DNA from 4 places in the Clostridium tanneri genome. Region 2 is predicted to be linked to each of the others. Evidence: riboswitches for the same ligand, from Rfam matches in the RefSeq annotation. Region 2 holds a riboswitch; each other region holds the start of a gene.
The links. A riboswitch is a leader RNA that binds a small molecule or an ion and turns the genes downstream of it on or off. The one in region 2 is predicted to bind S-adenosylmethionine.
Positions count from the first base shown of each region.

Region 1: linked by a shared signal. The riboswitch ahead of metK (methionine adenosyltransferase) and the one ahead of P8V03_RS12630 (Na+/H+ antiporter NhaC family protein) in region 2 are both predicted to bind S-adenosylmethionine.
Region 3: linked by a shared signal. The riboswitch ahead of P8V03_RS12045 (nitrite/sulfite reductase) and the one ahead of P8V03_RS12630 (Na+/H+ antiporter NhaC family protein) in region 2 are both predicted to bind S-adenosylmethionine.
Region 4: linked by a shared signal. The riboswitch ahead of P8V03_RS12095 (methionine ABC transporter ATP-binding protein) and the one ahead of P8V03_RS12630 (Na+/H+ antiporter NhaC family protein) in region 2 are both predicted to bind S-adenosylmethionine.

Region 1 covers NZ_JARUJP010000005.1:62,970-71,409, forward strand. The annotation lists gene spoIID (stage II sporulation protein D) at 1-873, shown strand, start outside; gene P8V03_RS05810 (M23 family metallopeptidase) at 1,070-1,792, shown strand; gene spoIIID (sporulation transcriptional regulator SpoIIID) at 1,899-2,153, shown strand; gene mreB (rod shape-determining protein) at 2,253-3,281, shown strand; gene yyaC (spore protease YyaC) at 3,328-3,864, opposite strand; gene P8V03_RS05830 (hypothetical protein) at 3,977-4,663, shown strand; tRNA gene P8V03_RS05835 (tRNA-Thr) at 4,999-5,074, shown strand; tRNA gene P8V03_RS05840 (tRNA-Tyr) at 5,084-5,168, shown strand; tRNA gene P8V03_RS05845 (tRNA-Val) at 5,177-5,252, shown strand; tRNA gene P8V03_RS05850 (tRNA-Thr) at 5,273-5,348, shown strand; tRNA gene P8V03_RS05855 (tRNA-Tyr) at 5,361-5,445, shown strand; SAM riboswitch class I at 5,528-5,626, shown strand; gene metK (methionine adenosyltransferase) at 5,703-6,878, shown strand; gene recD2 (SF1B family DNA helicase RecD2) at 7,011-8,440, shown strand, end outside.
Region 2 covers NZ_JARUJP010000014.1:87,375-95,814, forward strand. The annotation lists gene P8V03_RS12625 (aminopeptidase) at 1-838, opposite strand, end outside; gene P8V03_RS12630 (Na+/H+ antiporter NhaC family protein) at 1,121-2,449, opposite strand; SAM riboswitch class I at 2,585-2,693, opposite strand; gene deoC (deoxyribose-phosphate aldolase) at 2,905-3,558, opposite strand; gene mscL (large-conductance mechanosensitive channel protein MscL) at 3,767-4,174, shown strand; gene P8V03_RS12645 (hypothetical protein) at 4,496-4,714, shown strand; gene P8V03_RS12650 (MFS transporter) at 4,873-6,087, shown strand; gene cutA (divalent cation tolerance protein CutA) at 6,127-6,474, opposite strand; gene P8V03_RS12660 (DUF4901 domain-containing protein) at 6,637-8,440, opposite strand, start outside.
Region 3 covers NZ_JARUJP010000013.1:68,513-76,952, forward strand. The annotation lists gene cysD (sulfate adenylyltransferase subunit CysD) at 1-211, opposite strand, end outside; gene P8V03_RS12025 (4Fe-4S dicluster domain-containing protein) at 283-597, opposite strand; gene P8V03_RS12030 (adenylyl-sulfate reductase subunit alpha) at 581-2,287, opposite strand; gene P8V03_RS12035 (ABC transporter permease) at 2,404-3,171, opposite strand; gene P8V03_RS12040 (ABC transporter ATP-binding protein) at 3,083-3,922, opposite strand; gene P8V03_RS12045 (nitrite/sulfite reductase) at 3,964-5,634, opposite strand; SAM riboswitch class I at 5,890-6,001, opposite strand; gene P8V03_RS12050 (cysteine ABC transporter substrate-binding protein) at 6,083-6,955, opposite strand; gene P8V03_RS12055 (amino acid ABC transporter ATP-binding protein) at 6,982-7,725, opposite strand; gene P8V03_RS12060 (amino acid ABC transporter permease) at 7,744-8,424, opposite strand; gene P8V03_RS12065 (amino acid ABC transporter permease) at 8,405-8,440, opposite strand, start outside.
Region 4 covers NZ_JARUJP010000013.1:79,611-85,762, forward strand. The annotation lists gene pdxR (MocR-like pyridoxine biosynthesis transcription factor PdxR) at 1-105, opposite strand, end outside; gene P8V03_RS12075 (OmpA/MotB family protein) at 230-952, opposite strand; gene P8V03_RS12080 (motility protein A) at 976-1,761, opposite strand; gene P8V03_RS12085 (MetQ/NlpA family ABC transporter substrate-binding protein) at 1,982-2,803, opposite strand; gene P8V03_RS12090 (methionine ABC transporter permease) at 2,853-3,494, opposite strand; gene P8V03_RS12095 (methionine ABC transporter ATP-binding protein) at 3,487-4,452, opposite strand; SAM riboswitch class I at 4,737-4,849, opposite strand; gene P8V03_RS12100 (D-alanine--D-alanine ligase) at 5,023-5,925, opposite strand.

The DNA.
Region 1 (8,440 bases), on a different contig from region 2:
AGTGGTGAACCTGTGATTAAAGTTTACATAACTAAGGAGAATAAAGTAGAGAAGATGTTGCTTGAAGACTATGTAATAGGTGTTGTTGCAGCAGAGATGCCTGCAGAATTTTCATTAGAAGCCTTAAAAGCTCAAGCAGTTGCCGCTAGAACCTTTGGGCTTGCACATATGGAGGATTACGGTGGAAGGAGTTATAAGAGTAATACAGGAGCTAATGTTTGTGATACTGTTCAATGTCAGGTATTTATGAATAAAGAAGAAAGGTTAAGTTCGTGGCCTAAAAGTAAAAGAGATGAGTATTGGAGCAAAATTACTGATGCAGTAAAGCAGACCTCAGGAGAAATTCTAACTATTGATGGAGAGCTTGTTATGGAGCCATATTACTTCGCTATCAGCAGTGGTAAAACAGAGGATGGCATGGATGCTTTTTCACAGGATATACCATACTTGAAGAGTGTAAGCAGTCCTGGCGAGGAAGTAGCACCAAAGTTTAAAAGTACGGTCAAGTTATCCTATAAAGAATTCATAAATAAGATAGACTCACAATACTCAAGTTCAGGATTGACACTTGCAACAGTAAAAAATCAGGTGACTATAGTAAACAGGACAGAGGGTGGTGCGGTAAAAACCATCAAGGTTGGTAAGGTGACAATGTCTGGAAGTAAGTTCAGAAGCATTATGGGATTGAATTCAGCTAATTTTAGCATTAAGTTTAATGTGAATACAGTAGAAATTAACTGCGTAGGATATGGACACGGTGTAGGAATGAGTCAGTGGGGAGCTAATGCAATGGGAAAGCAAGGTAAAGGATATCAAGATATATTAAAGCATTACTATAGCGGTATAGATATTAAAAAAATTAATACACAATAAAGTAGCGTTTGTTTAAGCTGTGTTTACCTTTACTGGACACTAGGCAATCACAAAGTAAGTTGAAGGAGTAATAACTTTAGGGAGTTTTACTCCTTTTTTGTTTTGTCAAAAAAACATGAAAATAATAGAAAAAATTTTTTGCAAATTATGTATTTTTTACTACTCTCTGGACAAACTACAAAAAGGAGGTGTTCGTATGGACAAAAAATTTTTAAACAAAACACTAAACTTTTTTAAGAAGGAGGGATTCTATGTAATATTGTTTGTATGCTTATGTGTTGTAGCTACAGTGGCTGTTTTAACAGCAAAAAACAATAAGCATGTAGACAATACACCAGCTAGCCATCAAAATATATCACAAGAAAAATCAAATCAAGAAGTGGCTAAGGCTGGAAATGAACCTTCTTTAAATTATGATAATGCTCTTCAAGTAAAGAAAAGTACCAAAACCGAAACAAATGTTTCTAAAAATGATGCGGTATCAAAAGGAGTTTCTAACTCAGTAACTGTTACATTCCAAAAACCAGTAGAAGGAAGTGTAGCAAGAGTATATTCAGAGGATCCTGTATATTGGGACTCTACAGGAAGTTATAGACCAAACCTTGGATATGATATAAAGGCTGATTTAGGAAAGCCTGTATTTGCTGTAGCAGATGGAAAAGTGGAAGAGGTTAGTAGTGTTACACAGGATGGAGTTCAAGTTACTATAAACCATCAAAATGGATTGAAAACAGTTTATTCTAACTTAGACCCAAAAGTTAAGGTTACAAAAGGTCAGACAATAACTAAGGGAGCAACTATAGGTACTGTTGGTAAAACTACATTAAGAGCAGCTTATGAGAAGTATGGAGATCATATACACTTTGCTATATTGAAGGGCAAAGACTATGTTGATCCAAGTAAATACTTAAAATATTAATATTTAGCCATTTTCCGAGAAGTTTATCGGAAAATGGCTCATACAATGAATTTAAGAATGCTAAACAGCATATTTATAAATATAGAAGGATTAAGGAGGTACCACTTTGAAAGATTACATTGAAGAAAGAGTTTTAGAAGTTGCAAAGTATATCATAGGTTCAAAAGCTACAATAAGAAAAACAGCCAAGGTTTTTGGAGTAAGTAAAAGTACCATACACAAAGATATGACAGAAAGGTTACCTAAAATAAATCCTCAAATTGCGGAAGAAGCTAAAATAATATTAGATTATAATAAAGCAGAAAGACACATAAGAGGTGGCAAGGCAACTAAATTAAAGTATAAAGCTATTGAAGGTTAAAAACATTCCGATTATAATTAAACTATATAGATAATAAAAATAGACAAATTTCTTGCTTTTATTAGAAAAAGTTGGGGAAGAGTAGGAGTGAAAAAGGGAATGTTTTTTAGTATAGGAACCGATATGGGAATCGATTTAGGTACAGCTACAGTGCTTGTATACATTAAGGGTAAGGGAGTAATATTAAAAGAACCTTCGGTTGTTGCAATAGATAGGAATAAAAATAAGGTACTAGCTGTTGGCGAAGAAGCATGGCAAATGATAGGTAGAACACCTGGAAACATTGTAGCAATTCGTCCTTTGAGGGATGGGGTTATATCTGATTATGATATAACTGAAAAAATGTTAAAATATTTTATATCTAAGGCTTGTGGAAAGAAAAGAATGTCTGCACCAAGAGTAGTGGTTTGTGTTCCTTGTGAAGCTACAGAGGTTGAGAAAAGAGCTGTTATTGATGCGGCTAAGAATGCTGGTGCAAAAAAAGTGTTTTTAATAGAAGAACCACTGGCAGCAGCTATAGGTGCTGGTCTAGATATCACAAAAGCAAGCGGAAATATGGTTATTGACATTGGAGGAGGGACTACTGATGTTGCAGTTATTTCTTTAGGAGGAATAGTTGTAAGATCATCTATAAAGGTTGCAGGAGACAAGTTTGATGAAGCTATAATGAGATATATAAGAAAAGAACATAAGTTAATGATTGGTGAAAGAACTGCAGAGGATTTAAAGATAAATATAGGTTCTGCATTTGATAGAGAAAAAGTAGTTATGGAAATAAGAGGAAGAGACTTGATCTCAGGTCTTCCCAAGAATATAACTGTATCCTCAGATGAAATGAGGGAAGCTTTAAAGGAAACTGTAAATGCAATAGCAGAAACGACTCATGCTGTACTAGAAAAAACACCACCAGAGTTAGCAGCAGATATAGCTGATAAAGGAATAGTTATGACTGGTGGAGGGGCCTTGCTTAGTGGGCTTAGTGAGCTTATACAAGAGGTTACCAAGGTACCAGTGTATGTAACAGAAGATGCGGTATCCTGTGTAGCTCTAGGAACAGGTAAAGTATTAGAATATCTAGATAAAATGGAAGTTACTTTTATTGGAGACGATATAACTTTAATAGATTAAAATAAAAAGCAAAATCCTACGAATTATTAAGGATTTTGCTTTTTATTTATAATATTTTAGAAGAGTTATAAAGATAGTATGAATGAACTAGGCTATGGGTAATAACCTTGGCCATGCTTAATACTAAGTTTAATCTAATATTACTAGTATTAAATATTTCGTCATTATCATTGGAGTCCACTATACCTATGATAGAGGTCTCACCGACATTTGGTAGAGACTTGCCAACGCCTTTGCCGGGATGTACAGGGTAGTCTCTCGCCTGAATTTCTCCTATGCTCTCCGAATCACCAAGACATGCATCTATACCTATTATGTTACTATGAGGGTGCAGAAGTTTAATTTCATCTAATTTTCTATCAATATTTAAAGCATGTATTGGATCTGAAATTGTACCATATACAGGAAGAGGAAAGTTTTTAGATGTAAGTAAGGTTCCAATTAAGGGACCAAGACAATCCCCTATACATCTATCAGTGCCAATACATACTATAATTGTATCCTCGTTAATATAGTCTTTTAAAAAGTATGCAATTTCATAATATGCTAGTGGATTCTTGTAGTTAGCTTTTACCTTATTCAATAGATACACCTCCTTAATAATTTATATGAAGATGTGTTATGAAATATTAAGGGAAAAAGAATAAAAAATTTATTTAGTGGGATAATAATATGATGCAAGGAAGGTGTGTTATATGAATAAGAGAGTACAAATATTAGCAATAGTTTCATCAACTATTATATGTGTATTTATTATGCTGTGTTCAGATAAAATTTATATGTATAAAAACCTAATAGTAGATACCATTGAAGAAAGCAGTAATAATAAAAAGGTAAGTAAAGAAGATGAAAAAAAACCAGCTGAAAATCAAGATATAAGTGAGTTGCTCAAAAGTAAAGATAATATTGAGTCAGTGGTTATAAGCGATAGCTATAAAAAAATTAAGATGGATTCTTTAGCTAGGCAAATAGAAGAGGATAAAATAGACTTTTTTGGTCAAGATAAAGTTGATTATGGAAAAGAAGACAAGAAAGATGTGGTTAATAAGAGTGATAACTTTGGTAAAGATAACAAATCTAGTATAAGCAAGGGATATAATAAGAATGGTGAGATAAAAAAGGAAGATATACCTGTTTTTAATACTGTATCATCAAAGGATAAGGTTAACTTAAGTAGCTCTGATAAAACAAAAATACTCTTAACAGCCAGTAAATTGTCTGTTGTTGACTATGAAAAAGTAAAGGAGTATCTTTCTAGTGGCAGCAATAAAGATATAAAAAGCGCATTAAAACTACTTAATCAGAGGCTATCTGATAAAGATTATGAAAAGGTAAAAGATGTGGCAAATAAATTTTTAGGTGAGGACATTGTAGAGCAGTAGCGCCAGAATAGTTTCTGGTATTTTAGTGGAAATATATAGGAGCTTTATCGCTGAATCCTCTAGATACTGCTTTGGTAAAGGGCTAGTTCAAGCATAAATCAACGGTGGTTTCAAAGCATTTCTAGTTGTGAATTCGCCAACATTTCAATAGTAAATAATCTGCATTTAAAAAATGATTACGTGAGTTATATTGAGGTAATTGAAGGTACATGGAGGAAAATCAACTAGAATTCACTAAAGGGGCTATAATCGAATTTGAAAATAATATGGTGTCGTTATATAATAATCCATGTCAGCGGCGTTGAAAAACAAACCAAAGACAAAACAAATAATTAGCTGGCATAGCTCAGCAGGTAGAGCAACTGACTTGTAATCAGTAGGTCGCGAGTTCGATTCTTGCTGCCAGCACCAAAAAAATATGGAGGAGTTCCCGAGTGGCCAAAGGGGGCAGACTGTAAATCTGTTGTCAGTGACTTCGATGGTTCGAATCCGTCCTCCTCCACCATAAATTAAGGGCGCATAGCTCAGCTGGGAGAGCACCTGCCTTACAAGCAGGGGGTCACAGGTTCGATCCCTGTTGTGCCCACCATTAAAAACTTAATTAAATTAGCTGGCATAGCTCAGCAGGTAGAGCAACTGACTTGTAATCAGTAGGTCGCGAGTTCGATTCTTGCTGCCAGCACCAAAAAAAAAATATGGAGGAGTTCCCGAGTGGCCAAAGGGGGCAGACTGTAAATCTGTTGTCAGTGACTTCGATGGTTCGAATCCGTCCTCCTCCACCATAAATAAAGCACTTAAAGGTGTTTTATTTTTTTAACATAATATGTACTAAATGTATAATACATAATTAAAATATGAATAATACTCTTATCAAGAGAGGCGGAGGGACAGGGCCCGATGAAACCCGGCAACCAGCTTTATGCTAAGGTGCCAATTCCTGCAGCGTTGACTGCGAGATAAGAGAGTTGTTAAGTTTATTAACCTCTTCTTATTAATAGAAGAGGTTTTATTTTTGATATAATAAAACGGAGGGATAAATATGAGAAGGCTATTTACGTCTGAATCAGTTACAGAAGGACATCCAGATAAAATTTGTGATCAAATTTCAGATGCTATTCTTGATAGTATATTAGAAAAAGACCCAAATGGAAGGGTTGCTTGTGAGACATCAGTTACTACTGGAATGGTTATGGTTATGGGAGAAATATCAACTAATTGTTATGCAGATATCCCAAGAATAGTTAGAAAAACTATAGAAGAAATAGGATACACAAGAGCTAAGTTTGGGTTTGACTGTGATACTTGTGCTGTACTTACTTCTATAGATGAGCAATCATCTGATATAGCTATGGGAGTAGATGAAGCTCTTGAATCTAAAATGGGTGAAATGGATAGAATGGAAGCAATAGGTGCTGGAGACCAAGGTATGATGTTTGGTTTTGCTACAAATGAGACACCTGAATATATGCCTATGCCAATAAGCTTAGCTCATAAGCTTTCAAGAAGATTATCAGAAGTAAGAAAGAATGGAACTTTAACTTATTTAAGACCGGATGGAAAGACACAGGTTACTGTAGAATATGAAAATGACAAACCAGTTAGAGTTGACACAATCGTAATCTCTACTCAGCATGATCCGGAAGTGACTCGTGAGCAAATAGAGAAGGATTTATTAGAACATGTAATAAATCCTATAATTCCAGCTGAACTTTTAGACGATACAACTAAGTATTTTATAAACCCAACAGGAAGATTCGTTGTTGGAGGACCACAAGGAGATGCTGGTTTAACTGGAAGAAAAATAATAGTAGACACATATGGTGGATATGGTAGACATGGTGGTGGAGCTTTCTCAGGAAAAGATCCAACAAAGGTTGATAGATCAGCTGCATATGCTGCAAGATGGGTTGCTAAGAACCTAGTTGCTGCGGGTGTTGCAGATAAGCTAGAAATACAAGTAGCTTACGCTATAGGAGTTGCTAAGCCTGTATCTATTACTGTAGACACTTTTGGAACAGGAAAAATTGAAGAGAACAAGATAATAGATATAGTTAATAAGGTATTTGATTTAAGACCAGCAGCTATAATTAAAGAATTAGACTTAAGAAGACCTATTTACAGACAAGTAGCAGCTTATGGACACTTCGGAAGAACTGATGTTAATGTTCCATGGGAAGCTTTAAGCAAGGTTGAAGATATAAAGAAATACTTATAATAAAAAGCTCTTATGCATATGCATAAGAGCTTTTTATTAGCTAAGAATTAACAGTGAATGGTGAATAGTTTATGTTATAATTATAATGAAGAAAAGAAATAGGAAATAACTAAAAAAATTAGGAGAGATCTTATGCAGGAAGTACAGGGTATTGTAGAAGATATAATATTTCAAAATGAGGAAAATGGTTATGTAGTAGCAAGGATTAAGTCCGAAAAAGAAAACATAACAATAGTAGGTTGCATACCTTATATATCAGAAAACTTAAACTTAAGACTGTCTGGGGAATGGGTATTACATCCGAATTTTGGTCAGCAATTTAAGGTAATATCCTGTGAAGAGATTGTACCAAGTTCTACTGTAGGTATAGAAAAATATTTGGCCTCTGGAATAATATCCGGGATAGGACCTGTAACTGCAAAAAAGATTGTTGAAAAGTTTGGAGAAAAAACCTTAGAGATTTTGGATAATAATATAGAAAGATTGAAAGAGATAGATGGGATAGGCAAAAAAAAGATAGCATTAATATGTGAATCTTATTCTAAGCAGTATGAAATTAGAAATATGATGATTTTCTTTCAAACTTATGGAGTTTCACCTAATCAGTGCGTAAAGATACATAAAAGGTTTGGAGCAGATTCAATAAAAATTGTAAAGGAAAATCCATATGTGTTAACTGAAGAGATTTCTGGAATAGGATTTAAAACTTCGGATAAGATTGCAAGAAGTTTGGGAATAGAACCTAGCTCTCCTTTTAGAATACAAAGTGGAATAAAATATCTGATAAATCAGTTTTGTGCATTGGGTAATACCTATATACCTTTGGAGATATTGATTAAGGATGGAATTGATACTCTTGGGGTTACTAAAGAAATAATTGAAGAAAATATATACAATGCACAAATTGATGGCAAGATAAAATTAGAGCAGGTTGATAACAAGATATGTGTATTCTCAATTCCATATTACTATTGCGAATTAGGAGTTACAAAAAAGATACTTTCCCTAGCGTTAAGTAATTATGATGATATGGATATAGATGTTGATAAAGAAATAAGCCTTTTTGAGTCAGGAAATAATATAAAGTTTGCACCCTCTCAGAAGGAAGCGATAAGAGGAGCAGTAGAAAATGGAATTGAAATTATCACAGGAGGTCCTGGCACAGGTAAAACCACTATAATAAATTGCATAACTGAAATTTTTGAAAAAGCAAATCTTAAGGTTTATATGGGAGCTCCTACAGGAAGAGCAGCAAAGAGAATGACAGAAGCAACAGGCAGAGAGGCAAAAACTATTCATAGGCTTCTAGAGATGGGAATAAGTGAAGAAAATGAGAATCTACTTTTTTCAAGAGGTGAAGAGGCTCCGTTAGAATGTGATGTGATTATGATAGATGAGGCATCAATGATAGACATTGTTCTTATGAATAATCTTCTCAAAGCTGTATCCTTAGGAACTAGAGTTATAATTGTAGGAGATGTGGATCAGCTTCCATCAGTAGGTCCGGGAAACGTACTTAGGGACTTAATTGAGAGTAACTGTATAAAGATAGTTAAACTAAA
Region 2 (8,440 bases):
CATATCTAGCCCCTTCATCTGTGTCAAATACCTTGTTTATCCTTTCAGTATCATTTGCAGTGGCCTTAATTATCTTTCCATCCTTAAATTCCAACCTTATGTTTTCATAGGTAAATCCATTATAAACTGCTGGTGTGTTATATGTAATGTATCCATTCACAGAATCCTTAACTGGAGCACTATAAACCTCTCCATCTGGGATATTTAACTTTCCGTCACATTTTATAGCATTAAGTCCCTTAATAGAAAAGCGTAAGTCTGTTCCCTCTCCTTTTATGTGAACTCTATCTGTTCTGTTCATTAGTTCTACTAGTGGATTCATAGCTTCTGACATTTTTCCATAGTCTAAATTACAAACATTAAAATAAAAATCTTCGAAGTCCTCTGTACTAGTACCTGCTGCCTGGGCCATTGCTGCTGTTGGATATCTTAACACTACCCATTTTGTCTTTGGAACTCTTATGTCCCCATGTACTGGCTGCCAAAACTTTTTCATCATTAGAGACATATTTTCACCTGGTACATCAGAAGTTTCTGTTAAATTACTTGGCACTCTTAATCCTATATAGGCATCCATGTCAGCCATTCTCGCTGCTTCATATTCAGCCATCATCTCTAACTGCTCTTCAGTGCAGTTCATGTATAATTCTCTATCCACCTCCGGAAGTTTGTTTGTTACAAAAGGAATTCCACCGGCAAGATAGGTTTGTTTTATAAGCTCAAGGGTTAAAGGATTTGGAGTACCTATAGTTTCAATTAAAACCTTTTCACCCCTTTGAATATTGCAAGAATAGTTAATTAAATTTTTTGCTAAAGTTATTATTCTAGGATCTTTCATATAAATTCCTCCTTTGATTTATGAAGTGGAAACTTGAATCAGATGGAGTTTCAACTCCATCTGATTCTTAGCTGAACGAATCCAGGGACGTAGCCGCTCGGAACGTAATCTTAGATAAGAGGGAGTATTAGAGCGGGTAGTCATTGGATAAAAATCTATGGTTTTATTATAGATAATTTTAGAAATAATTAACTGCAATAGCTATTATAGTACATATTATTTATTTTATCAAATTCTATGATATTTATCCAAAAAGTAAAAAGGGGAACCTCCCCTTTTCAGCTAAGCAACTTGCTCATTATCCAAATTTATTTTTTCTTTTATCGGTGTTAACTTTGGTAACCCAGTTAAAATAGCAATAATGGCACATATTCCCATAAGATATGGATAATATAAATATTTCATTACCAAAATTGGTGATATTTTTGCTACACCTGCAGCAACTAGTATTTGAGCTCCATAAGGTATAATTCCTTGTACAAAGCATGAAAAAGTATCTAATAAACTAGCAGTTTTTCTAGGGTCCACGCCAAACCTATCGGCAATATCCTTTGCTAAAGGTCCCACCATAACAATTGCTATAGTATTATTTGCTGTGCATGCATCTACTATGCTTATAAGAACAGATATGCCAATTTCAGCACCTTTTTTACTCTTAATTCTTTTTATAATAAAATCAATGATAAAGTCAATACCACCATTGTATTTAACTAATTCTACTATTCCGCTTATTAAAAGGGACATAATAACAAGGTCAGACATACCTGTAATGCCTTTGCCCACTGACTGAGCGAAACCTACTATATTAAAAGCACCTGTTGCAATTCCAACAACACCAGAAAATACTGTACCAAATATCAATATTAGGATTACATTTCCGCCTAATAGAGCACCTGCTAAAACGAAAATATATGGCAGCACTTTAACTAATGAGTAACTATAGGCCCCAGTTAAGGAAATTTCATTTCCACTTGTTATAACAGCAAGTATTATTGTAGTTAAAATAGCTGCTGGAAGAACTATCTTAAAGTTAACTCGAAACTTATCCTTAAGTTCACAGCCTTGAGTCTTAGTAGCAGCTATAGTTGTATCTGAAATCATTGAAAGGTTATCCCCAAACATAGATCCCCCTACCACTGCTGCTAAAGCAAGCTCTACTGGAACACCGGTCTTGGCAGCTATTCCTACTGCCATTGGAGCTATTGCGGCAATTGTTCCCATTGAAGTTCCTATAGAAGTAGAAATAAAACATGCGATGACAAATACTCCTGCAATCAATATGTTACCTGGCAATAGACTAAGTCCAAGGTTAACTGTTGAATCAACTGCTCCCATATCCTTTGCTACCTGAGCAAAGGCACCAGCTAATATAAATATTATACACATTAATATAATATTAGTATCTGCTGCCCCTAGGCAAAATCTCTCAAGTTTAGCATTAAAACTTTCCCTTTTATTCATAGCTAGGGCTACCAGTGCCGCTAACAAAAATGGCACAGTAACTGGAAGGGCATAAAAATCATTAGTTACAATTCCTGAAATTATGTACACTGCTACGAAAACAAAGAAAGGCAATAACGCCCACGGATTTCCTTTTTTACCTTCAATCATTATGAGTTCCTCCTCTTTTGTATTAATTCCAAACATTCACAACTATCAATCATCGGCAAGTTATTATAAGCTTTCACTTAATTTTGGACAATAAAAAAAACTTCTTGGAGATAAATCAAGAAGTCTATACCTCTCTCCTCATCTTCCAGGTAAAACCTGCTGGATTTAGCACCATTAAAAGCACAATATGCTTTTGGGTTGCCGGGTATCATAGGGCCAGTCCCTCCACCGCTCTTGATAAGAAGCAAATATTTAATTTTACTTTTGTATTATATCAATTTAATTAAATAAAGTCAATCATTATGTGAATTAAATCTACTAGAATATTTCATATTTCTCACAATAAATAAGAATTATAAAGACAGACTATATTCATATTATCCTAAAAGGAAATCTCCCGAATAAAAAAGAATATAGTCTTATTTTAACTATATTCTTTAGTTCAAACAATCTTATTACTTTGTAGATTCTTCTACTATTTTTATTCCGGCACTGGCACCTATTCTATTAGCACCAGCTTCTACCATAGCCATCGCTGTCTTGAAATCCCTTATTCCACCAGAGGCCTTAACCCCTACTCCACTTCCTACAGTTTTTCTCATTAGAGCTACATTCTCTACTTTTGCACCATCGCTGCTAAAGCCTGTTGAAGTTTTTACAAAGTCAGCCCCAGCCTTTACCGATAACTCACAAGCCTTTATAATCTCTTCTCTACTTAAAAGGCAGGTCTCAATTATAACCTTAACTAAGGCCTTTCCCTTTGCTTTATCTACAACTGCTTTAATATCCTCTTCAACAACAGAGTATTTCTTATCCTTTAAGGCACCTATATTTATTACCATGTCAACTTCTTCAGCACCATTGCCAATAGCATTTTCAGTTTCAAAAGCCTTAACTTCTTTAGTATTAGCTCCTAAAGGAAAGCCAATAACAACACAAGTTTTTACACCTGTTCCTTTTAGATTTTCCTTAACTAAAGCTGTATAGTATGGGTTTACACAAACAGATGCAAATTTATACTCTTTTGCCTCTTTGCACAGCTTTGTTACTTCCTCCTCAGTAGCCTCTGGTTTTAATATTGTATGGTCTATGTATTTTTGTATTTCCATCTATATTTATCTCCTTTCAAAATTATATCTAATTTTTAAAGTTATAATCAAATCTAAACCTATACTTCTATCTTACGCAACCTTCCTATTCATAATACCATAGTTTTGACTATTTTCACCTTTTAACACTAAATACTCTTAAATTCAAGTATATTATTTTCAAATCTTCAAACTCTATTTAAGTAAATTTAAAATAATATTAATGGAGTTGGAACTTATGTTTGAAGAATTTAAGAAATTTGCAGTAAAAGGAAATGTAATTGACCTAGCAGTTGGAGTTGTTATAGGTGGTGCCTTTGGCAAAATTGTCACCTCCCTAGTAAATGATATTCTTATGCCTGTTATAGGACTTTTATTAGGTGGAATAAACTTTACCAACTTAAAGTTTGTAATTCGCCCTGCCAAAGGTGGAGCATCTGAAGCAGCAATTAAATATGGTCAGTTTATTCAATCTGTTGTAGACTTTTTAATAATTTCTTTTTCTATTTTTATTTTTGTAAAAGCTATATACAGATTCAAGAAAAAAGAGGAAAAGAAGGAGGAAAAACTTCAAAGTTCTGAGGAAGAAAGACTCCTTGCAGAAATAAGAGATTTACTTAGAGATAACCTAAAGTAATGAATTTATGACCTTATTGTTCACTTTTTTATTGTTTATCTAAAGTTTTTAGCTCAAGTTAAGGATATACTTTATAGTATTACCGCTTCAATGGTAGATTTTTAATGAAAAAGCAAGCTATTTTATATTATTTCTTTAAATTGAAGGAAATAATATTTTTTTGCACAATATTAAAGGTTTAACATATACCTATTATATAGTATAATTTAACTCATACCAAAGATATTTAGTTTAAATTTATATCTAACTTTTAAATATAGAGTATGAATTTAATAGCTTCTTATCACATAAAATTATTATAGAAATTTGGAGGTAAAATTAATGTTCACTTTAATAATCCTAATATCCCTTGCCATATTTTTTATAGTTGGCTTCTTTGTGAGTGTACTAGCCCTTCCGCTGCTGGCAGCTATACTGCCTATTGTTATAGCCGTTGCTGTTCTTTCCTTTGCACTTAAATTGGTCTTTGGAGCTCCTTTATTTATTTTAGCTATAATTATCGCCGCTATTTACTTCTCAAAAAATAAGAAAAGCAAGTAGAAAAAATACACCCTGTATAGAAGACAAAACCCGTCTTTTATATAGGGTATATTTTTTCTTCCTGCTGAATGCCTCCTTTTATGAATTATGAAAGATAAAAATAAATTAATGGGATTAAACACATAATATTATTAACTTTTAATAGATGAGGTGAAATAATGAAGTACGGAATCCCAAAAATGTCTCTAAATCGTGATATTTTAATTTTGCTGTTATCTATACTTATATTACATATAGGAATTTATATAATCACTCCAATATTTCCTGTTTTACTTAGCTCAGAAAAAAGGCTTACTGCAGCACAAATTGGATTAGTAATTGGAGTGGGTTCATTAGCATCACAGTTAGGTAGTGTACTTGGTGGTTTTTTATCTGATAGAGTTGGTAATAGGACAACAATGGTTATAGGAGCGTTATTTCAGTCCTCTGCACTTTTTGGTTACGGCATAAGTAACACATTTTTTCTCCTACTTATTTTTTCTATTGTTAATGGAATTGGAGGAGGCACCTATGCGCCAACAGTAAGAGCAGCTATAGCTTCTATTGCTTCTGATTCCTCTAAAGGTCGTACTACTGCTTTTTCACTTAGAGGAATAGCAGCAAATATAGGAGTATGCATTGCTGGACTTCTCATTTTATTTCTTTCAAATAAACAATCGATGTTTATTTTTTTTACTAGTGCAGCTATATTTTTACTTTTAGCATTGGTAACCTGGATATTTCTTCCTAAGGACTGTGGAGGGAGGGAATGTCCTAAGTTGCCATTAAACAGCTATTCCCTCATTTTTAAAAATAGATCTTTTATAATTTTTACAATAATATCTCTTCTTATATCCGCTGTATATGCACAGCTAACCCTTTTGCTACCATTAAGAGCAGAAGCGGTTTTAAATAATGGAAAGATCGTAGGAAGCATTTGGACTATCACCAGTATTATTGTTATAATTTTTCAAGGATTTATTTCAAAATATATTCTTCAAAGATTTGGTCCTTTTACATCATTATCTTGGTCAGTATTATTCTTTGGAGCCGGTATATTTTTAATTGGGTTATCTAGTAACTTTCTCTTTCTTACTTTTAGTGCTATAATTTTCCTCATTGGTGAGATGATGATGCTTCCCACTACAGATAGTCTAACCAGTGAATTTGCTCATGCTGATTTAATCGGCGCCTATTTTAGTGTTGCCAGCCTGATTTCTGGCTTTGGAACAGCTCTTGGAAATTTCATTGGTGGAAAAATTATTAGTATTTATGGTATAAATTCCTCTATATATCCCTGGATAGTTTTTGCTATTGCCGCTATTATTATTTCTGGAATGACTTTTATGACAGGAACATTACACTTGATGAAAAAAGAAATCAGAGAATTATAAAAAACAAATCCGCCTATAGAAAAGAGCGGATTTGTTTTTTTATAAATATTCTATTACAGCATTAGGACTAAGAATTGGAATTGTATTTATAACAGGAACTTCGTAAGGGTGAACTTTTTTTATAGTTTCAATGACTTTCTTCAAAACTTCTTTTTTGCAGCAAAATTCTACTTTACATTCCTCTGCTTCACAAATTTCTCCTACCTCACCTTCAAAAGGATTCGCACCATTCAAAGGTCTCCAGGATCCTGTAACTTTAGACACTGACATGCAGTTATCGTAGTTACCACCTATGGTCAATGCCCCTATGTCATTAAGATTTCGTCTTAAATCTTTCAGGTACCCCTCTGGAATAAAGGTTTCTACTTTAAAATTATTAAACTCCATTTCATCTATTCTCCTTTCACTACTTTACAAGACTATTATGTTCATGAACTTTATATTATATTTTACATTATTTCCTTAATTGTTCAACACTTATAGCAATAAGTGCTTTTAAATTATAATAACAAGGAGGATACATAAATTTTGTATCCTCCCTTTACTTCACTATTTTTGTATGTTTCCTAGAGCAGTGTACACAGCTTTTACTATTTCAGACATTGTTACAGTATCCTTTGGCCTGAATTTCCCATCGCCGCTTCCTTCCAAAAGCTTAAGACCGCCAGCTAAAGTAACATATCCAACTTTATCTTCAGCAATTGTGGTTTTATCGGTATAATTCACATTAAATAGCCCTTTAATCTCAGCTATTTTATCGTAGCCTAACAGCTTTATTAAACTTGCAGCTACTTCCTCTCTTGTAACTAGTTCATCTCCTTTAAATTCTTCCCTTTTATCTTGGATTATGCCATATCTTACTCCAAATTGTAAATATTTATAGTCAATAGACTCCTTATCTCCTGTACCACTACTAAAACTAAGCTCATTCATTCCCTTTAAATAAGGGTCATATCCTTTAGCATTAACTAATATTTTAACTAACTGAAGCCTTGTAATTTTAGAATCCAATTTAAAATCCTTAGTATCTATTATACCTTGAGATGCTAGGATTAGAGCCTCCTTCTCCACAGCAGTACCTTTAACTGCTGCTTTAAAGGTCTCTAAATTGTTATCAATATTTTCCCCATAAAGATTTAGTAATTTACCGTTAGCTGCATCAACAGCATTTATTGGTGAATACCTATTGCCAATAGAGTATACAAGCTTCATGTTAGAATCAACCTTACCCCCATTAAAAAGAAGGTATGTAAGGGTTGGCTTGTTGTCTTCTAGAAATATTTTTTTCGCCTCATCTTTACTTATAACTTTTTCCGCTGTTGGTAATTCTAATTTATCCTGCCACATATATGAGAAAGAATTTATCTCTCCAGTTTTAGTATCTAAAGTAATATTTATACCATCATTGTTATAAGGTACACCGTTATTATTGAAGGCTACCCCGTTTACTGTTCTTCCAAAATTAAAAGTTATATATTTTCTAGCATAATCTTCTGGATAGCTATAGCTTTGGTTATTATAATCCTTTTGTTCTGTATTTATTTCCTTGATTCTTTGAGGACAGTTTTTAGCTATAAATTCTATTGCTTTATCGTAAGCCTTTTCCCAAGTAAGCTGAGGCGTAAAGTTTTCATCTACTTTTTCATTATAATTAAACTTATCTATTCTGACTAATTCTTCTGTTAAAGCATTTATTGATATTTGCCCTTCTGCTGGTAAGTAATTAGAACTTGCTCCTTTTTTTACATAACTTGCAGACCAGATTTTCATTCCTCTTCCCATATAACCATATTCTTGATCACTATAGTTTATAGATTGAATCTCATATCCATCACCGCATAATTCTTTAAGCTTATTGTTTATTACCTCAGTAGCACGTTCACTGCTTATCTCTTTATCTAGTGTCACCACTGGTTTTCCACCTTTAAATATTTGTTCTTTTTGCGCTTCCGTTATATTTCTGGATTTTATAGTTTGAATTGACTGTCCATTCCAGTTTAGTTCTTTCCCACTTACTGCATCTATTAAAAATGGAGAGGTTGGATTCTGGATGTAAACAAGCTTTGTTTTATTTTCCTCTGCACCATTAGGTCTTCCAGGATAGTTATTATAACTTAAATCCATTTCCGTATTTTTATTAAATATTTCTTCTGCAGCCTTTTGTTCTATAGTCTTTTCTTCACCAGGAATCTTTAGGTCACTATCCCAGTTAATTTCATAGGATGTAACTTTTCCACTGACTCCATCTACTCCTAAATTAATGTAGTTACCCTCAAAAGGAATTTCCTTTATAGTTCTGTTATAGTGAAAAGAATAGTTGGTCATTCCATAGTATTGAATAGAATTTTTATCC
Region 3 (8,440 bases), on a different contig from region 2:
TCATTTCTTTAAACTTCCACGTGGTATCAATGTGTAGAAAAGGAAAAGGTGGTTTCTCAGGGTAAAATGCCTTCATGGCAAGATGTAACATAACAGAACTGTCTTTTCCTATTGAATATAACATTACTGGTTTTTCACATTCAGCAGCAACTTCACGGATAATATATATCGCTTCTGCTTCTAATTTATCAAGGTGTGATAATTCACTCATTATTAAATCCTCCTATTATTCCTATTTATTTTTCACTGCTATTCTCTGATTTAATATAACTGAGGCCTTTTTTAGTATTTATTAGAATCCTTACGGTTTACATCAATAGAGTGAAGCTTTCCATCAGTCTTTTCAATATTCCAATGAATAACGTCACCTTCTGACACAGCAGTTAGGCGGCTTCCTCTTCCCCCCATATCTGCTCCTAGATATAAGTAAATTGCAGATTTGTTACATTCTTTTACACAAGAACAGCATCCCCAACAGTCCTTTGGATATTTTATATAGGTCTTTCCATCGCTATCTAGCTTTATAAGACTTCCAGGGCAGACAGATAAACATTTTTTACAGCCTACACATTTTTCTTTATTAATTTTTATGCTCATATGTCTCACCTCTTCCCACTAAATCTCTGCAAAATGTAGTAAGCTTTCCATTTACAAGCCTTGAGTTGACATATTTAAGCCATTCATCACTTTTCTTTGGATAATCAAGATTTTCCGCAAAACTGTGCCATCTAGTTTCTTTTCTCGCTCTTAAATGGGCAATCACTGATTTGCAAAGAGTTAGTCTTTCTCTTAGCTCATATATAAACATCAACTGGTGCATATCCTCTGCATGTAGGTTATTGCTTAGTTCAGTAATCTGTTCAATTTTTTCCTCCGCTAGTATAAGCTGTTTTTCATTGAATTGATAACTGCTGCCAATTCCCCCTGCATAGGCATCCATTACCTTTTGCATAGCCTCCTCTAGTTCTTCCGTAGAGAATATAGGATTCTTAAAATTTAATGTCTTTTCTACTTCCTCTTTTTTTAACGCTATAAGTAAATCTTCCTCTGCTTTTGATAAATCAACAGTATTAATTTCATTCTTTTCTATTTCCTCTACTGCAGCTTTTGCTGCAATTTCACCTTCCACCAATGCACCTGTAACATACTTTTGTGGACAGCCACCTGCTACATCACCTGCTGCAAAAAGACCTTTAATTGTGGTTTGTCGTTTTGTATCAACCCAATAACCGCTTGCAGTGTGACCTCCTACTATATATGGCTCTGTTCCTTCAATTTCCACATTCTGTTCACTTGGATTCTTCCCTGCTTCTACCCACTTAAGAGTCTGACTTGGTGCCATATTTAAGTATGCTTTTTTCAATTCTTCGTCCTGAGAAGTACTAATGCCTTCTGTTCCTAAATAGCAAGGTCCTCTACCCTCCTGGTTTTCCCTTACCGTTCCATATACTCTTTCAGAAGTAGTAAGACCATATTTAGTCTCATAAACCTCTCCTTTTGAGTTAACCTGCTTAGCTCCTACCCCCTGTGCAATAGTTCCAGTAGGAGCTATAGTATCTTTACACCTTAATGCAATAAATCTCATCTCAAAGGTAGTCATCTCCGCACCAGCACGAATTCCCATAGCATAGCCTGCTCCAGTATTGAAAGGCGGATACCACATCTTGTGTCTTGAAAAACCTGGGTTATTAGGCTTATACAATCCTGCTGCACCACCAGTAGAACATATTACTTTTTTTGCCCTAATTTCATAAAGAGTCTTCTCTTCCACCCCGACTGCAAAGGCTCCTAGTATCTGATTGTTTTTTACAATATAATCAATGACGTTGACCTGATTCATAACCGTTACATTAGGTAGCTTTTTCACTGCACTTGCTAAAATAGGCTTTATATTCTCTCCATTAATTTTTATGTTTCGATTTCCTCTGGCTAAGTACTCTCCATTTTCATCTTTTAAAATAACAAGTCCTAAATCCTCAAGTTTTTTAGTCACTCTATTTAAGCCCTGGCACATTGTAAGAAGCAGATCTTCTCTTACAATATTATCTGCATCCTTCTTTGCATAATCTACATAGTCTTCCGGTGTTCTACCCTTTACAATATAAGCATTAATTGCATTGACTCCAGCTGCTAGACAGCCACTTCTTTTAATATTGGCTTTTTCAAGAATTAGTACTGAAGCATTGGAATGTTCTGCTATAGTCAAGGCAGCGTAGCAGCCTGCAGTACCTCCACCGATAATTAAAATATCCGTTTGTAGCTGTTTTACTTTTACTTCTTTTTTCATAGGCCACTCCTTTTTACATAATCATTTATAGAACATTTTCATAGATAAACAAACTAAAGTTTCACCTATTCACAATATATCCTGGCAGGTAAGCACAACTTTAAATTTGTTTATGCCTAAGCTTTTCCCAGTCCAAATTTTCGTCTTATAGAGGATTCAATATTTTCAAATACAATTCTATCTATTAAAAGCCCAATTACGATAATTACTACCATAACGGCTACAATTTCATTTATATCGTTATATTTCTTTCCATGAGTTAATATCTCTCCTAGTCCGCTCATGGAAGAAGCTATCATTTCTCCAGCAATAAGTCCCCTCCAAGCAAAAGCCCATCCTTGTTTTATTCCTGATATAATAACCGGAATAGCTGCTGGGAAAATAACTTCCTTATACAAGGTATAGCCTTTAGCTCCCGTCATTTCTGCTACTCTAATATAATTAGGATTTAAATTTTTAATACCACTTTCTATAGACATAGATACAGCAAAAACTGAACCTATGATTATTACAAAAAGAATTGCTTTTTCATTTAATCCAAACCATAAAACAGCAAAGGGTACCCAGCATACATTAGGCATAGTCTGAAGAGCCCCTATTAACTTAGCAAAGTTATCTCTTGTAGCTTTAAGTTTTAACATGAATAACCCTATAAGCAATCCTATAAAAAGAGAAATTATATATCCTGATAAAAGTCTCCTCAAACTTATCATAACTGCTGTGCCTAAAGTGCCACTTTCTATTAGCTTTGAAATATTTTGAAAAACCTTTAGTGGAGAAGGAAAGTTAATAAACCTATAGGCCAATTCCCACACTACTACTATCATCATATAGAATAGAATCTTTTTCCAAATTCCACCCTTCATCATATTCTGATTTTGCAACCTTCTCCACCTCCTTTTTAAACTCTTTCATGATTTTAGATACCATATAAGTTACATCCATATTGGCTATTTGTCGTGGTCTTGACAGTTGTATTCTAAACTCTTTCTTTTCTGAATCGAGGCTTGCTGGCATGAGAATAATTCTATCAGCTAAAAGTACAGCTTCCTCAATACTATGAGTTATAAATACCACTGTTTTTTTTGTGTTCCACCAAATTCTTTGAACCTCTAGCTGAAGTAGTTCCCTAGTTTGACTATCAAGAGATGAAAAAGGTTCATCCATAAGCAGTATATTTGAATCTAAACAAAGTGCTCTAGCAATGGATACTCTTTGCTTCATCCCTCCAGAAAGTTCATGGACAAAAGAATCTTTAAATTTTGTAAGATGCATCATTTCTAAATACTTTAATGCTCTTTCTCTTCTTTCACTTTTAGGAATTCCTGCAACCTTCATTCCAAATTCCACGTTATCTATAACCTTTAGCCAAGGAAAAAGTGCATGTTCTTGAAATACAACTGCTCTATCTGGCCCTGGAGAGTTTACCTCTTTTCCATCAAGAAGTACTTTTCCTTCTGTAACTTTTTCAAAACCAGCTATTATATTTAGAAGTGTTGACTTTCCACATCCTGATGGTCCTAAAATACACACAAATTCTCCATCATTTACAGTTAAATCTATATTTCTTAGTATTTCAAACTCCTTATTAGCTCTTTTATATTTCTTACTTACAGCCTCAATTCTTAGACTCAAACTTTCCCCCTCCTAAACATTTATACAACTATTTGCAACACTTATTTTTTAACACCAAACTTTTCATCTGCACCAAAGTCATAATACAAATCAGGATTTTCATTAAAACTCTCCAAACTTGAGTGCTTGTCTATTAATTCTTTTATTTCCTGTGACTTATTCTCTAAAAACTCTTCAAAATCCTCAAAGCTTAAATCTGCTTTTAGTGCTGCTAATTCTAAAAGAAATGCTGGTATCTTCTTAGCTGGAATGTCTCCATAAACTTCACCTATCTTTGCAATGCCTGCTCCAAGCTTTCCTCCAAAGGACACTGCATAGGCTGGAACAAGTCCATCTTCAGTACGCTTTCCTCTCCCACTAAGTCCAATCATTCCCTGCTGATGTTGACCACAGGAATTAGGACATCCTGATATAAATAACTTTGGAAGTGCACTTTTTATTCTTTCATCTACCCCACTAAATATGTCTCTTATAGCCTCAAGGAGATTTTGTGAAAGACAAAGACCTAAGGAACAAGTAGCATGTCCTATACAGGAAACCGAGTTATCTATGTTGTGTCCTGATGAGATATTTAAAGTCAAGTTTATTAGCTCCATTGCATCCTTCTCTTTTAAGTCTCTTATAACAAAGCCTTGTGTTGTTGTTAGTCTTATAGATACTCTGTATACTAAAGTATCTAAGAATTGAAGGATTCTGTCTAAATCTTCTGCTGCTATATTGCCACCCTGTGGATGAATATATACTGAATAGTACCCAAGCTGCTTCTGTGCAAATAATATGTTTTTATATTGCTGATTACTTTCCATAGTTCTTCTTACTTCTTCAACTGTCTGTATAGGCTCTTGGTCAATTCTTATGTCCTTTTCATCTATTTTAAAATCTAAATCTATCTCCTCTTTAACCTTTTGAAGCTGTGAGTTAAATAACTGAAGGAAGTTTTCTTCCCCTAATCTATGCACAATGTATCTTATCCTAGCTTGATGCCTATTTGTCCTATCTCCTTCTTTCTCAAAGACTTCTTTCATAGCCTGTGCATAGTATAAAACATCCTTATCTTCTATGAAGTCTGCAAGTTTTAATGACATTCTAGGTCTTCCCCCAAAGCCACCTCCTCCATATACTTCAAAACCCTTTACACCATTATTTATCTTTGCTATAAAGCCTAAATCAGCCATTGTAGCATTTCCAGTGTCTTCTGGAGTATTTGAGAAAGCTATCTTGTACTTTCTTGGAAGCTGCAGGGCAGTTGGATCTTTCATAAGGTGGTTTATAACTCCCTTTACATAAGGCGTTACATCAAAGACCTCATCTATAGATACCCCAGACAGTGGAGAACATCCTACATTTCTCACTGTATCCCCACAGGCCCCCTTTGTAGTTATACCAACCTTTATCACTTCCTTCATAATGCTATATATGCTGTCTATCGGCAGTGCTTGAAATTGTATGTCTTGTCTAGTTGTAAAATGCATTCTTCTATATCCATATCTTTTAGATGCCTCACTTATGGACTTCAGCTGATTTAGTTCTATAACTCCTCCAGTAGCTCTCAACCTTACCATATAGGTACCTTTAACTCTTTGCTTGTAAACCCCCATTGCAACAATTCGTTTTCTGTATTCAGAGACATCTAACTCATCTCTATCGCATAGTTCAGCACTTTCTTTAAATTCATCTATACTTTTTAAAATTTTATCTGTTATTTGTATCATGCTCTTTCTCCTTCTTTAATTTGTTAATTTATAGTTTTGCATTACTAAAGTTTTACTTTAATAAAGTCTAATAACTACAGTTATATACGTAAAACAGGTTATAACACCATATCCTCCCCCCTATACAAACATTTAGTTTAAATATATAAGTTGATACTTACATAAACATAAAAACTAAAGGCTGCTTTTCTTTAAAACAAGAAAAACAGCCTTTGATTTTAAGACAGAATATATCTAACCTTAAAATAACCATTTTTCTTATCTGCCAGGATACTATATCCTGCAGGAATTGACACCGATACATTCAAATTTAAATGCCGGTTGTCGGGTTTCATAGGGCCAGTCCCTCCACCACTCTTGATAAGAGTATTAGGTATAACATTAAAACTATTAATTTTAAATTATTGTATACCTAATAATTGGCTTTGTCAATAAATTTGTAAATTAACTATTGCAATTTTCCACCTTCAATTACAATGTCCTCTTTACTAGCTTCTCCATATGTGTTTTTTAATGTTTCATCATAAGCTTTGTGTACAAAATTCTCTTTACCTAGAGTTTCAAGTTCCTTATTAATCCACTCAAGAAGTTCTTTGTTTCCCTTAGCAACAGCAGGTGCTATTGTATCTTCTCCTCCGAATTTTGGTACTCCAACACTAAATCCAGGGTTCTTTTGTGCCCATGCAAGTACTTCCGTATTATCATTAGCTATAGCATCGCCACGTTTGTCCTTTAAAGCTTCAAATATTTCTGAGTATTGATCATATTTAACTAATTCTACCTCTGGCATATTTTTTGTAAGATAAGTTTCAGCAGTTGTTCCTTTTGCAACAATTATCTTTTTCCCCTTTAATTGATCAACAGATGTAATTTTAGCGCTATCTGGTGATACTACTCCAAGAGAAACCTTCATATAAGGATTTGCAAAATCAACCTTTTGCTTTCTCTCATCTGTAACAGTAAAGTTTGCCATAATTATATCTACTTTTTTAGATTGTAGGTATGCAACCCTGCTTGCTGCATCAACTAGTACAAATTCAACCTTTGACTCGTCTCCTAAAAGATCCTTTGCAAATCTTCTAGCAATATGAACGTCAAATCCCTGACTTTTACCATTTGAATCTACATAACCAAAAGGCGGCTTGTCGCTAAATACACCAATTTTAATAGTACCTCTTTTCTTTATTTCCTCAATAGAACTACCTGTTGTTTCCTTTTTGTTTTCCGTTGAAGCTGTCTTTGAAGCACTACAGCCTACTAAACCTCCTACTATAAATGTAGCCGCTAATAATGTTGTTAAGATTTTTTTTACATTTTTCATTATAATCTTCCTTTCCTTTGTAAAATTTAATATTGAAATACATTTAAAAATTGTTTAGCACGCTCTGTTTTTGGATTAGTAAAAAACTCTTGCGGTTCAGATATTTCACATATCTTGCCTCCATCAATAAAGACTATTTTGTCAGCAACAGCCTGTGCAAAACTCATCTCATGAGTTACAATTATCATTGTCATTCCTTGTTTTGCAAGGTCTAGCATAACCTCTAAAACTTCTCTTACCATCTCTGGATCAAGAGATGCTGTTACTTCATCAAAGAGCATTATTTCAGGATTCATACATAGGGCTCTTACTATTGCTATTCTTTGCTTTTGCCCACCAGAAAGTTCCCTTGGATAAGAATTCTTACGGTCAAGTAAACCAACTCTTTCTAACAGTTTTTCTGCTTGTGTCATTATCTCATCCATAGGCCTTTTCTGAACTTTCATTGGCCCTAAAAGTATGTTTTGAATAACAGTCATATGAGGAAAAAGGTCATAGCTTTGAAATACCATTCCAATTTTTTGACGAACTTCTTGCCAATTAACATTTTTATCCGTAAGACTTTTCCCGGAAAATTCAATACTGCCTCCTTGAATACTTTCAAGGCCGTTAAGACATCTAAGCAGAGTGCTTTTGCCACAACCTGATGGTCCTAAAACAACTACAACTTCGCCTTTATGTATATTAAGATCAATACCTCTTAATATCTCCTTTTGTGCATATTCTTTATGTAAATTCTTTATTTCAAGTAATACCTCATTATTTTTCATATAAATTACACTGCCTCCTTAACTGTTCCATTTAGCTTCTAATGTCTTTGATAGCCTTGATAAAGGATAACAAATTATAAAGTATAGTATGAATATAACTCCGTAAACCCAGAAAGATGCTGCAGGTACTTCTAAGCGAGAAAGCTCTATAATCTGCTGGCCTATCTTTACAACATCTATAACTCCTATCAAAACTACTAATGATGTAGTCTTAACCATTCTTGTAGCTAGATTTATGGCACCTGGAAGCATTCTTCTTATAGCCTGTGGTATAAGAATATACCTGTAAAGTCCCCAAAAGTTAAGTCCAATAGCCTTTCCTGACTCGATCTGGTGTTTCGGTAAAGATTCTAGGGCACCTCTTACAATGTCCCCCATCTCTGCTGCCCCCCAAAGACTAAATACTATGATAGAGGCGGCTTCACCACTTAACTGTATGTTCAATGCAGTAGTAGCTCCAAAGTACACAATAAACAGCCAAACAAGAACTGGTATTATTCTAAATAATTCAAGATATATACGACTTATAACACCTACAACTTTTGATTTTGATGTTCTAATAATGCCGAATACTATACCAAGTAAAGATCCTATAAAAATTGATATAAAGGCAATTCCAATAGTGACCAATAAACCATCAAATAATAAACGTTGAATATTCATTCCATCAAAAATCACCTTAATGCCCAAATTCTGCATAACGCACCTTCCTTTC
Region 4 (6,152 bases), on a different contig from region 2:
CTTTTCATTTTGCCTCAGCATACCACTTAAAATCATATCTTTTATATAATCTTTAATTTGAATATAAACCGGTGTATCCTTGTCTAGTTTCATATCTAAAAACATACTATACCTTCACCTCAACTATATTTTACTATAGAGAGTTCTTCTATGAAATGAAAATAACTGCATAAATTCTAACATTAAGAATTTATATAGTTATTTTATATGTTAAAACTTATCTTACAAATTATTTTGATCTATCCTTTTTTATAAATATCTCTATTCTACGATTTTTATGTCTACCTTCTTCTGAATCATTTAAAGCAACTGGGTGATGTTCCCCATAACCAGAAACCTCAAATTTTTTAGCATCTAATCTTTCACCTTCAGGTAACTCATCTGTGAATAATCTCACAACACTTATAGCTCTTGCTGTTGATAACTCCCAGTTACTTTTATACTCACTATTTTTTATTGGGATGTTATCTGTATGACCTTCAATTTTAACTTGTTTATTATACTCTCTTAAAATGCTAGCTATCTGACGAAGTAAACTTCTAGAGTTATCCTTTAAAACTGCTTTTCCAATATCAAATAGAAACTCATCTTGAAATTGCAAAAGTATTCCATCATCCCTATTAGAAATGGTTACCTGACTTTTTAATCCTTTTTCATCGACTACTTTTTTCACTTGCTTATATATATTGTTCATATCTTTAGTAGCCTGAGCTGTATCTATTTTAGAAATAGAATCCCCAACACTAGGGTTTAAACTTTCTTTTTGTTCCGCAACTCCTATATCACTTAAAGATGCTTTTATAGCTTTAAATTTGTGTGAATCAACGCTGGACATGGAGTACAATAAAATAAAAAAACATAGCAATAACGTAACTAAGTCTCCATAGGTAGCTAGCCATTCATTTCCACCACCGCCATCATCATCATCATTAAATTTAAACTTGTCATCCATTCTTTATTCTCCCTTGTATTATCCTAATTATTTTGAATTGAGTATTGCTTACCATATACTTCTACTTCATCTTCACCTAAAAATGCAAGAAGTTTTTCTCTCATTACGTTAGTATTTTCACCTGATTGAATGCTTATAAGTCCTTCTACAATCATTTCTTTTTGAAACAATTCCTCTGCAGTATTTGCCTTTAACTTTTTAGACATAGGCATGAAAAGCATATTGGCAAGCATAGATCCGTAAAATGTAGTAATTAGTGCAACTGCCATCTGTGGTCCGATAGTTGACGGATCAGATAAAGTTTTTAACATATTAATCAGTCCTATTAAAGTACCAATCATTCCAAAGGCAGGAGCTAAAGCTGCTCCAGTATCCAATAAACTTCTATTATTTTTATGTCTTTCATTAATTCCCCTCATCTTGAGTCCTAGAACCGTTCTTACAACCTGTGGCTCAATTCCATCTACCACCATCATCAATCCCTTTTTTATAAATGGATCACTTACTTCTTCCGCTATCTGCTCTAAACCCATAAGTCCTTCTTTCCTTGCCTTCATAGACCACCTTGCTAGCATTTCTATAACCACTAAAGAGTTTGTACTTTTCTCCCTAAACACCAAAGAAAATAGCTTAAAAAGCTGTTTTACATTCTCTTTCTTACTACTTAGTAGAAGAGAACCAATTGTGCCTCCGAAGACTATAAATATAGATGGTATATCTATAAAAGTAAGAATAGACCCTCCTGTTAATATACCAAAAAGTACAAATAGCACCGCAAGGGCACTTCCTATAACTGAAATAATATCCATGATAACCTCCATAATTCTGCAAATATTAAATATTAACTGGACAATTTGCTTAAATAAATTACATTCAAATTACATACATTTCATTTTTCGTCTAATTTAGTCAATAACTTTATAAAATTTTACATATATCTCATATTTTCGCAATTGTTTGTAAATTAATCCAATATAAAAACACTATGAAATCTTGATAAATTCCATAGTGCTTTTACATTTATTTTGTTTAAAATGCTGGTATTATGCTGCCCTTGTATTTTTCTTCAATAAATTTCTTAACCTCTGGAGAATTAAGTGCCTTAGATAAAGCCTGGATATATGGCTTGTTTTTGTCATCTTGCTTAACAGCAAGTACATTTGCATAAGGTGAATCTTTAGATTCTATAGCTATTGCATCTTTTAATGGATTTAATCCAGCTTCTATAGCATAGTTGGTGTTTATAACAGCTGCCTCTACATCTCCCAGTACTCTTGGAAGTTGAGGTGCTTCCATTTCAGTAACTTTTATATTCTTCTTATTTTCAGTAATATCCTGTTTGGATATAAGTTCTCCGGCCTTTAACTTTATAAGTCCTTCTTTCTCCAATAGCCTTAAAGCTCTTGCTCCATTAGTAGGGTCGTTTGGAATAGCAATTTCTGCTCCCTCTTTAATTTGATCTAGTTTTGTAATCTTCTTTGAATACACACCCATTGGCTCTATGTGCACTTTAGCTGTATAGTCTAGCTTGGTCTTTTTTTCTTCATTAAATTTACTTAAATATGGAACGTGCTGAAAGAAGTTTGCATCTAATTCTCCTTCATCCAATGATGTATTTGGTGTTACGTAATCTGTGAATTCAACTATTTGAAGGTCATATCCTTCCTTTTGAAGTATTGGTTTTACTTGCTCTAGTATCTCCTTATGGGGTACAGGTGTTGCCCCTATCTTTATTACCTTCTTATCATCGCTATTTGAAGCAGTCGTTGCTGTCTGTTTTGCTCCGCATCCTGATAAACCCAAAACAAGTATTCCTGATAAAACTATCGATAAAATCTTTCCTTTTTTCATATTAAATTCCTCCTAATTTTTATTAATTATATTAAAATATAATTTATAACTATTTACTAAGCTTCTTATAGATAAAATCCCCCATGCTCTGGAAAAGCTGCACAATTACAATGAGGATAACAACGGTATAAATCATCACATCTGTTTGGAATCTATAGTATCCATATTTAATAGCTACATCTCCTAGTCCACCACCACCGATGGCACCAGCCATAGCGGAATATCCAACTACGCTAATAACTGTCAAAGTAACTCCCAGTATTATTGATGGAATGGCCTCTTTAAGAATAACTTTAAAAATTATCTGCCAATTACTTGCTCCAAAAGACCTTGCAGCTTCAATTACTCCTGGATCTACTTCTTTCATAGCTGATTCTATTATTCTTGCTGCAAAAGGTGCAGCTGCTATAGTTAAGGGTACAATAGCTGCTGTTGTTCCTATGGTTTTTCCAACTACTAACTTGGTAAATGGGAATATAGCTATCATCAGTATTATAAAGGGGAAGGATCTTAGGATATTTATTATAAAATCCAAGCCTTTATAAACAACCTTATTTGGTTTTAACCCCTTTTCACTTGTAATAACAAGTATAATTGCAGGTATAAATCCTATAGCAACTGCTAAGATGGTAGAAACCATAACCATGTATAAAGTTTGCCCTAAGGCAGTCATTAGAACCTCTCTAAGCATTATCAATCACCTCCCAAGCTATAGATTTTGAATTTAAAAACTGGCAAATATTTGTCTTGTTATCTTCTGTAGTATTTATAACAAGACTTCCTAATACGTTATCCCTGAATTTTTCCAGCTTCCCCCAAACTATTGAAAAGTCTATATTAAGTTCTCTTGCCATAGATGTTATAATCGCCTGCTGACTTTGTTCTTTCGGAAAGAATAATCTTATGTTGACTCCCTCCTCAGGCAACAGCTCCTCCTCTCCAAGCAGCTTTTCCAGATGCTTGTCTGGCTTTAAAAATAACTCCTCTGCATCACCTAAGCTTTTTATTTCCCCCTTATCCATAATGGCTACTTTTGAGCATATCTGTTTTACTACCTCCATCTGATGGGTAACAATAACAACTGTTATGTTTAGTTTTTCATTTATCTCTTTAATTAAATTAAGTATAGATTTTGTTGTATTTGGATCTAGTGCTGAAGTTGCCTCATCACATAATAAAATTTCTGGTTGAAGGGCAAGAGCTCTGGCTATAGCTACTCTTTGCTTTTGTCCTCCACTTAGATCTCTTGGCATGCTGTTCATTTTATCCTTAAGGCCTACAAGTTCTAGCAAATTTGTAACTCTTGCATTTATTTCAACTTTGCTATAGTTCCATACCTCTAGTGGAAGAGCTACATTTTCATATACATTTTTTCTATTTAAGAGATTAAAGCTTTGAAATATCATACCAAGCCCCTTTCTAAAGCTCCTTAATTCCCTTTCACTTAGCTCTTCTATTTCTTTACTCATAACTCTTATGCTGCCACTATCATAGCTTTCAAGCCCGTTTAGACATCTTAAAAGAGTTGACTTTCCAGCACCACTATGTCCAACTATTCCTACAATTTCACCCCTTTTTATATCTAGACTTACCTCTTTTAAAACTTTTGTATTAGAAAAACTTTTATTTACATCTTTAATTTCAATCATCTAATTTCTCCTTCCTAATTATCTAAGCATACTCCGTAACGTTTTTATTTTACAATGGTAAACTATTAAAACTTCAACTTTGTAAAATTTCACATTATTAAAGTGAAATTTGTATGTAATATCCAAGATCTACTTTGGTTGTGCCTAAGATAGTTGCCCAATATTGAATTTTAAAATTAAGCCTTTAGTACTACATTTCCTCAGAAGATACCTTCTAGGAAAATAGCAGATACACAAAAATTAAAGCCCGAGGAAAACCTCGAGCTTAAAATCTCAACGATATCCTCTCATCTTCCAGCTTACGCTGTAGGAATTAGCACCATTGTATTATTGTTTAAACAACAATACTGGTTGCTGGGCTTCATAGGGCCAGTCCCTCCACCTCTCTTGATAAGTTCAAGTTCTTTATTTAATTTATGTGTTTAATTATATCAATGTAAGTTTACACTGTCAATAAAAATTATTGAAATTTTATCTTTTCAAATAATTTTTATATCTTTGACATTTTTGATGTAAACAGAATCCGGTGAAGGTTCTTCCCCACCGGACCTAAGTTTCACCTTTACAAATCTATCTTACTTCTTTCAAGGATAATTCTGTTACTTTATCTAATAAATCACTGTAAGACATATTTACAGCTTTTGCCCCTTTAGGGAATAGACTATTCTTTGTCATTCCAGGTAAAGTATTTAACTCAAGTAAATAAGGTACGCCTTCCTTTATTATCATATCTACTCTTACGTATACACTGCATTTTAGAACCTTCCAGCATTCTAATGCCATTTCTTCAATTTTCTTTTGTAAGCCTTCTTCAAATTGTACTACTATTTCATCTGAGCCTCCATCAGCATATTTTGCTGTATAGTCAAAGAATTCAGCTTTAGGTTTAATAGCTATTATAGCTATCATTTTTCCGTCTAACATACAGCAAGTTATTTCATCGCCTTTTATATACTTTTCAATCATAACTTCCTTATCGTAATCTAATGCTAAGCTTACTGCACTTTCTATATCTTCTTTTTTCTTAATCAAGTTTGTAGCTACACTAGAACCACCACTATTTGGCTTTACGAACACTGGGTATCCCATCTTATCTATATAATCATAGTCTATCTCATCTACACTTCTAACGCATAACCAATCAGCAGTATTTATTCCTGACTGTCTTAGTATTCTTTTAGTTATATCCTTATCCATACATATTCCGCTGGTAAGTGGTCCACAGCCTGAGTATGGAATGTCCATTGTTTCCAGTACAGCTTGTATTGTTCCGTCTTCACCAAATTTTCCATGAAGAGCAATAAATGCAAAATCTATATCTTTAGCTTTTTCCATTACATCATCTTTTTTATCTATAACTATAGGAACAACCTCATATTTATCCTTATTAAAGTATTTAACTATTTCTTTCCCTGAGTTTAAAGATACTTCTCTTTCTGAGGATACTCCTCCCATAATAACTCCAATCTTCATTTTCATTCCTCCATACACCTTATTTACTTTTCTTAATAATATTGTATTAATATTATTGAAATAAGTTAAGTACCACCTTTCCTCTATTTTATAATAAAAGTGGCTTCATTAGTATAAGAAACTCAGCTTTTTTAAGAAGTACTGAAAATAAGCTAAACTATTTATGTATAACAGGCTATTTTAACTGTTGCAGTTTTGGATAAGTATGTTAAAGTAATAGTAGAACA